One region of the Lysinibacillus sp. RS10 genome, then DNA from elsewhere that is predicted to be linked to it. Evidence: a T-box and tRNA genes for the amino acid it is inferred to sense, from the RefSeq annotation. Region 1 holds a T-box; the other holds one or more tRNA genes.
The links. A T-box is a leader RNA that pairs with one kind of tRNA and senses whether it is charged. The one in region 1 lies ahead of tyrS (tyrosine--tRNA ligase), so its partner is inferred to be a tRNA-Tyr.
Positions count from the first base shown of each region.

Region 2: it encodes a tRNA-Tyr, which carries the amino acid that the T-box ahead of tyrS (tyrosine--tRNA ligase) is inferred to sense. The anticodon was not compared.

Region 1 covers NZ_CP167122.1:1,090,352-1,093,769, forward strand. Annotated here, with positions in the region: gene ACB089_RS05635 (transglycosylase domain-containing protein) at 1-851, opposite strand, end outside; T-box leader at 956-1,159, shown strand; gene tyrS (tyrosine--tRNA ligase) at 1,243-2,511, shown strand; gene ACB089_RS05645 (hypothetical protein) at 3,340-3,418, shown strand, end outside.
Region 2 covers NZ_CP167122.1:53,050-56,467, reverse strand. Annotated here, with positions in the region: gene rocF (arginase) at 1-728, opposite strand, end outside; gene ACB089_RS00390 (hypothetical protein) at 999-1,166, shown strand; tRNA gene ACB089_RS00385 (tRNA-Lys) at 1,164-1,236, opposite strand; tRNA gene ACB089_RS00380 (tRNA-Gln) at 1,250-1,324, opposite strand; tRNA gene ACB089_RS00375 (tRNA-Tyr) at 1,340-1,423, opposite strand; tRNA gene ACB089_RS00370 (tRNA-Val) at 1,438-1,513, opposite strand; tRNA gene ACB089_RS00365 (tRNA-Glu) at 1,587-1,661, opposite strand; tRNA gene ACB089_RS00360 (tRNA-Asn) at 1,776-1,852, opposite strand; gene mbcS (acyl-CoA synthetase MbcS) at 2,121-3,418, shown strand, end outside.

The DNA of each region.
Region 1 (3,418 bases):
TAACCTGCGTCTTTCATACGATAAAGAACAGTTTTCATACGATCAATGCCCGGTTGAAGAGCTTCGTCACTTTTAAGATCACCTGTATTTGTAAAAGGTGTGTAAGCAAAAGGTGCTTGAGGAATACCAGCTATGTACGCCGCTTGAGGAAGCGTTAAATCCTTTGCTTTTACGCCGAAAATACCTTCAGCAGCAGTTTCTACTCCTGCGATATTTCGACCTGAAGAGCTACGACCATAAGGAATAATGTTTAAATAGGCCTCTAAAATTTCTTCCTTTGTCATAAAATGCTCTAAACGCATCGCAAGTAAAAGTTCTTTTGCTTTCCGTTCATAGGATACTTCATTTGTTAATACTTGGTTTTTAATAAGCTGCTGTGTTAGCGTAGAGCCCCCTGTTTGAGTAGAAGAGTTTGTTACGTCTTGAAGTAGCCCACGAATAACGGCCTTCGGAACTATTCCGTTGTGTTCACGGAAATACTCATCCTCTGTCGCTAATACGGCATTAATTACATCTGGTGAGACATTATTTAAAGTTGTTTCACGACGTTCTAAATCGGTACGTAATTTTCCAATATAAATATCGTCGGCAAAATAAATCTCACTAGTTGAATCGTAGTTAAAAATTTGAGTTCGCAATTCTTCTTTAGAGCGCAGAGGCTCTTCTTTAACGAGTGAAGCAAAATAGCCAGCACCAACTGAACCGACAAATACAGTGCCTACCAATGCAAAGATTAAAAATAGTAAAAATAAGTTCCAGATAACACTTCCGGAAATGCGTAATTTCTTCATCCATTTTCGTACTAATAATTCTTCGATCTTTGCATTGATTTTCTCAATCCATTCTTTCAATGTATCGACCTCCTAAAATCTTGTTTATTATAGCACATATTGATTTAGCTCGAACATAGTTATTGACAATGAAAAAAAGAATCGTATAGAATAATGCTTATAGTTTTCTAGTGATGAAGAGCTTGAAGTAGTGTCTATATTCCCTGTTTAGAGAGCCAGCGGTTGGTGAAAGCTGGTCATAATGTAGAGATGAATTACGTGCTTGGAGCTTAGACGTGCGCGCCTGCGATAAAGGCGGTTGAATGAAGAGGAAGATGGATGACATCTTCAAGCCGGGTGGTACCGCGTTAGTGATTAACGTCCCTGCATGCAATATTTTGCGTGTAGGGACTTTTTTATTTAGATTGGCTCTACACGTAAAGAAACATCAAACACATTAGGAGGAATAGAAATGACGAATGAATTATTACAAGACTTAGAATGGCGCGGATTGTTATACCAACAAACTGACGCTGAAGGTATGATCAAATTATTAGATGAACAGTCTGTTTCTTTATACTGTGGTGTAGATCCAACTGCAGACTCTATGCATATTGGACATATTGTGCCTCTTTTAACACTACGTCGATTCCAAAAAGCAGGTCATCGTCCGATTTTGCTAGTAGGAGGTGCGACTGGTATGATAGGAGATCCATCTGGTCGCTCAGAAGAACGCCAATTGCAAACAGTTGAGCAAATCGATAAAAACGTTCAAGGTATTCGTAGTCAATTAGAGCGTATTTTTGACTTTGCGGAAGATGGCAATGGTGCGCAGTTAGTTAACAACCGTGACTGGATTGGCGATATCAATACAATTGAGTTTTTACGCGATTACGGGAAATTAATTAATGTGAACTACATGCTAGCAAAGGATACAATTGCATCACGTCTTGACACAGGGATTTCATTTACTGAGTTTGCGTACACTTTAATTCAAGGTATTGATTACAATCATTTATACAACCATTACAACTGTCGCATTCAAGTAGGTGGTTCTGATCAGTGGGGGAATATTACAACTGGTTTAGAAGTTATTCGTAAAACGCATGAGGAAGAGACGAAAGCATTTGGTATAACGATTCCATTAGTAACGAAAGCAGATGGTACAAAATTCGGTAAAACAGCTGGTGGTGCTGTATGGTTAGATGGCAAGAAAACTTCTCCATACGAGTTCTACCAATTCTGGATTAATGCTGCAGATGCTGACGTTGTAAAATACTTAAAAATCTTTACATTCCTTTCTCGTGAAGAGATAGAAGCTTTAGCAGTATCTGTAGAAGAGGAACCACATTTACGTAAGGCACAAAAAGCGCTAGCAGAAGAAATGACTCGTTTAATTCATGGTCAAGAAGCATTAGATCAAGCAATTCGTATTACGGCTGCATTATTCTCTGGTGATTTAAAAGCACTTTCTGCTGATGAAATGAAGGATGCGTTTAAAGATGTTCCTTCTATTGAAATGGCGAAAGAAGATAAAAACATCGTGGATTTACTTGTGGAAGCAGGTATTTCACCCTCAAAACGTCAAGCTCGTGAAGACGTAACGAATGGTGCGATTAGCGTGAACGGTGAAAAGGTCACTGAATTAGAATATGTAATCGACGTTAAGGATCGTTTAGAGGATGCGTTTAGCATTGTACGTCGCGGTAAGAAAAAATACCATATGGTGAAGTTTGTTTAATTTCTTTCAGCATTCATCTCCCAACTCAATAGGTGGGAAATAAATGCAGTTTTAAGTCACTTTTTAGCGGGTGTCCAAATATCCGCTGAAATAGAGGAACTCAGTCTAAGAACGCCACGTCCTGTGGCAACGACTGAGTGACCAACTTCGTGTTGGCCTAAAGCCTCCGGCGGATGTCGCGGAATCGGAATGGGGTTCTTAAAGGATGTTAGCCTAAAACCATCGCATCCTTGCGATAACGGCTAACTGACCTGCATCCAGCAGGCCTAAGCACAAAGCCGATTCCGGACGCGATTATGCCGAGGCATAATTGATTCCAGACTCACAAAAAGAACATCCCCTCGAAATTTGAGGGGATGTTTTGTTATGTTGGAAAATAGTCAAGGAATTCTTTATTCGCCTTCCCGCGGGCAAACGTCGAGCCGCCTCCCCAGCTTTGCATGCGCTGATATTTCGTTTTTGCGTAGGTTGATTGGAGTGGAGGCTGGGCGACTCCTTGGGGCACAGCGATAGGGGAACGAAGGCTAAGAGCATCACGTCCTGTGATAACGCCTTCGTGACCAACATCGTGCTGCTGCCGCTACGTTAGCACTACGCTTTCGCGCAAAAAACATCTGCTGCTGCCGCTACGTTAGCACTACGCTTTCGCGCAAAAAACATCTGCTGCTGCCGCTACGTTAGCACTACGCTTTCGCGCAAAAAACATCTAGTTTCCCCAAGCGGCTCATCGGACGCCCCCAGGAAGCTCTGCTCTGCGCGAAAGCGAAGCGTCAGCGGCAATGTTTTATCTGTAGCGAAAGCAAAGCGTCAGCTACAAATGTTTTATCTGTGCGAAAGCGAAGCGACAGCAACAATGTTTTATCTGTAGCGAAAGCAAAGCGTCAGCTACAAATGTTTTATCTGTGCG
Region 2 (3,418 bases), 1.0 Mb from region 1:
GGTGTCCCCACTCCTGGCGTATAAAGTGGATCTAACCCATCTAAATCGAGTGATAAATGCAAACCATCTACATCGCGCTCTCTTAAATAGGCCAGAGCATCTTCTATTACACGCGTCATACCAAGACGATCTATCTCATGCATTGAGTACACCTTGATTCCTTGTTGACGAATCAATTCACGCTCTCCTGGATCTACAGAACGTGCCCCGATAATAATAACGTTTTCAGGTTTAATTTTTGGCGCATAATTACGAATTTGCACTAAGCGTTCATGACCTAGCCCAATGCTAACAGCTAACGGCATACCATGTATATTACCAGACGGTGTCGTTTCAGGAGTGTTTAAATCAGCATGTGCATCAAACCAGATAACACCTAAGTTTTTGTAATGCTCGCCAAGCCCTGCAAGTGTACCAATAGCAATACTATGATCACCACCAAATACAAGTGGAAACTCCTTCTGTTCCAGTGCTTCATTTACATTGTTTGCTAAAGATGTACTTACATCAATAACTTCCTCTAAATTTAATAGTTGTTTATCGACAATAGGACCTTCTTGTTTCTGACTAACACGTATATCCCCTTTATCATGTACATCATGACCAATTGCCTCTAAGCGTTCTACAACACCTGCGTAGCGGATAGCACTTGGTCCCATATCTACTCCTCTACGTGTTTGCCCATAATCAGTAGGCACACCAATAATAGAAATATTTAATTTATTCATCTTTTCATACCCCCTTTTAGTTGTAAGACTATTGTAAAGCCTACATCCACCTTGGCTCAACCCAACATTTTTTCGCATATTTATACAACCAAAAATACTAAAATCTATTCTTCATTAAAAAGTTTGTTGTCATGAAAGCATATGGCGCCAAGGAAGGTGAGTAGCTACTGTCACTTTGTTGTCGTCACAGAGCAAAGCTTTCTAGAGGAATAGCCGTGAGATCTCAGACACCGCAGGAGCGATGTATGAGCAACAAGGAGGCTTTAGACTATGTTCGTAGAAAGCGCTCTACCGGAGTGGAATGTGCAGTTACGTACATATTTCGATGAAGAGCCAGAAAAAGAACATAAAAAAAAATCTCCTACTGTTTTCAGTAAGAGATTAGTATCTGTAGTTAATGTAACACTTTTGAATAAGTTTTATTCTATAAAAAAGTGAGCCATGAAGGACTCGAACCTTCGACCCTCTGATTAAAAGTCAGATGCTCTACCAACTGAGCTAATGGCTCATAAAAGAAGAAATGGCTGGGGTACTAGGATTCGAACCTAGGCATGACGGAATCAAAATCCGTTGCCTTACCGCTTGGCTATACCCCAATCATTTATAAAAACTGGTGGAGGGGGACGGATTCGAACCGCCGAACCCTAAGGAGCGGATTTACAGTCCGCCGCGTTTAGCCACTTCGCTACCCCTCCGAAATAACACATTATGGTGGAGGATGACGGGCTCGAACCGCCGACCCTCTGCTTGTAAGGCAGATGCTCTCCCAGCTGAGCTAATCCTCCATAGAAACAGGTGTTTATTTCTTAACAGTTTATTTTCTTTTTAAGCCTTCGCATTACTACAAAGCTTTTAAAATGGTGACCCCTACGGGATTCGAACCCGTGTTACCGCCGTGAAAGGGCGGTGTCTTAACCACTTGACCAAGGGGCCATTTTTCAATGTCTCAAACAAGACAATATTTATTCTAACACTATTTGTTTTTTATTGCAACACTTTTTTAAATTTTTCTTATGTATAAGATTATCATAAAAATGAGCAAAAAAATGGCTCCGAAGGCAGGACTCGAACCTGCGACAACCTGATTAACAGTCAGGTGCTACTACCAACTGAGCTACTTCGGAACAATAGTATTCAATTTGGTTTTTAAAACCTCTTAAGTACATTTATTATTATAGCAAGCACACTAAATTATGCAATACTTTTTGTGAAAATTTTAATATTTTTTGTCGAAGCTTTCCTGGACATTAACTAATACCATAATAGTTCTCTATTAAATCTAATATTTCTATCTTATGTATAAAATATTCTTGCTGTATATTATTGTAATTGTTAAAATGAGAATAGTTTTATGAATTTTCTATTAAATTTGTTTGGGGGAGGAATGTTCACATGGTAACAAACGATTTAATTGCACCAGAATTTTATAATATTACAGAGGAGTTAGAGAAATTTTCCCAGGATAGTGACCGTCAAGCAATACGATGGCTAAACACTCAACAAGAGCGCCGGACAATTTCCTATGTTGAGCTTGTACAAAAAATGAATCAATACGCGCATGCCTTTACGAAGAAGGGGCTTCAAAAAGGAGATCGCGTATTAGTTATTATTCCACGTCTGCCTGAGGCTTACTTTGTCTTCCTTGGCTGTCTAAAAGCTGGAATTGTTCCTATTTCATGTTCAGAAATGTTACGTGCAAGTGATTTAGAGTATCGTATGGAGCACTCTTCTGCAAGTGCCGTAATTGCCTATGAAGCGTTCACTGGTGAGGTTGATCGTATTACATCTTCAGTAGAAGCTTTAAATAATAAATTGATTATAGGTTCTGCTACAGGTGATTGGACATCTTTAGATGAATTGGCTAGTACACAGCCAGATACATTTACAGCAGCTGCTACTAAACGAGATGATATGGCATTCCTTTCTTATACATCTGGTACGACCGGCAAACCAAAAGGAGCTGTTCATTCGCATGGTTGGGGATATGCACATATTAGAACAGCTGCTTCTCAATGGCTTTGTGTACGCGAAGGTGATTTAGTATGGGCTACAGCAGCTCCAGGGTGGCAAAAATGGATTTGGAGCCCATTTTTATCCACAATTATGTTGGGCGCAACTGCCTTTGTCTATCACGGAGGATTTGATCCAAAAACATACCTTCAGCTAATTCAAGATGAGAAGGTCAATGTATTATGCTGTACTCCAACAGAATATCGAATTATGGCGAAGCTTGATAATTTAAAAGACTATAATCTATCTTCTCTACGTAGTGCCGTTTCTGCTGGTGAGCCATTAAATCGACCAGTCATCGAAACATTTAAGAACAACTTTGGTCTTAAAGTGCGCGATGGCTATGGCCAAACGGAAAATACTTTATTAATCGGCACACTTGAAAACACTGAGTTACGTCCGGGGTCAATGGGTGTTCCTACCCCAGGCAATATTGTCCGTATTATAGATCATGAAGGCAACGAGGTACCGATTGGAGAGGTTGGAGATATCGCAATACACAAATCATCTCCTGCTCTATTTAAAGAGTACTATCGCGAGCCTGAACGCACACAAGCTGCCTTCCGTGGCGATTGGTATATTACCGGTGACCAAGCAAAATGTGATGAAGATGGTTACTTCTGGTTTGAAGGTCGAGGAGATGACATTATTATTTCATCAGGCTATACAATTGGTCCATT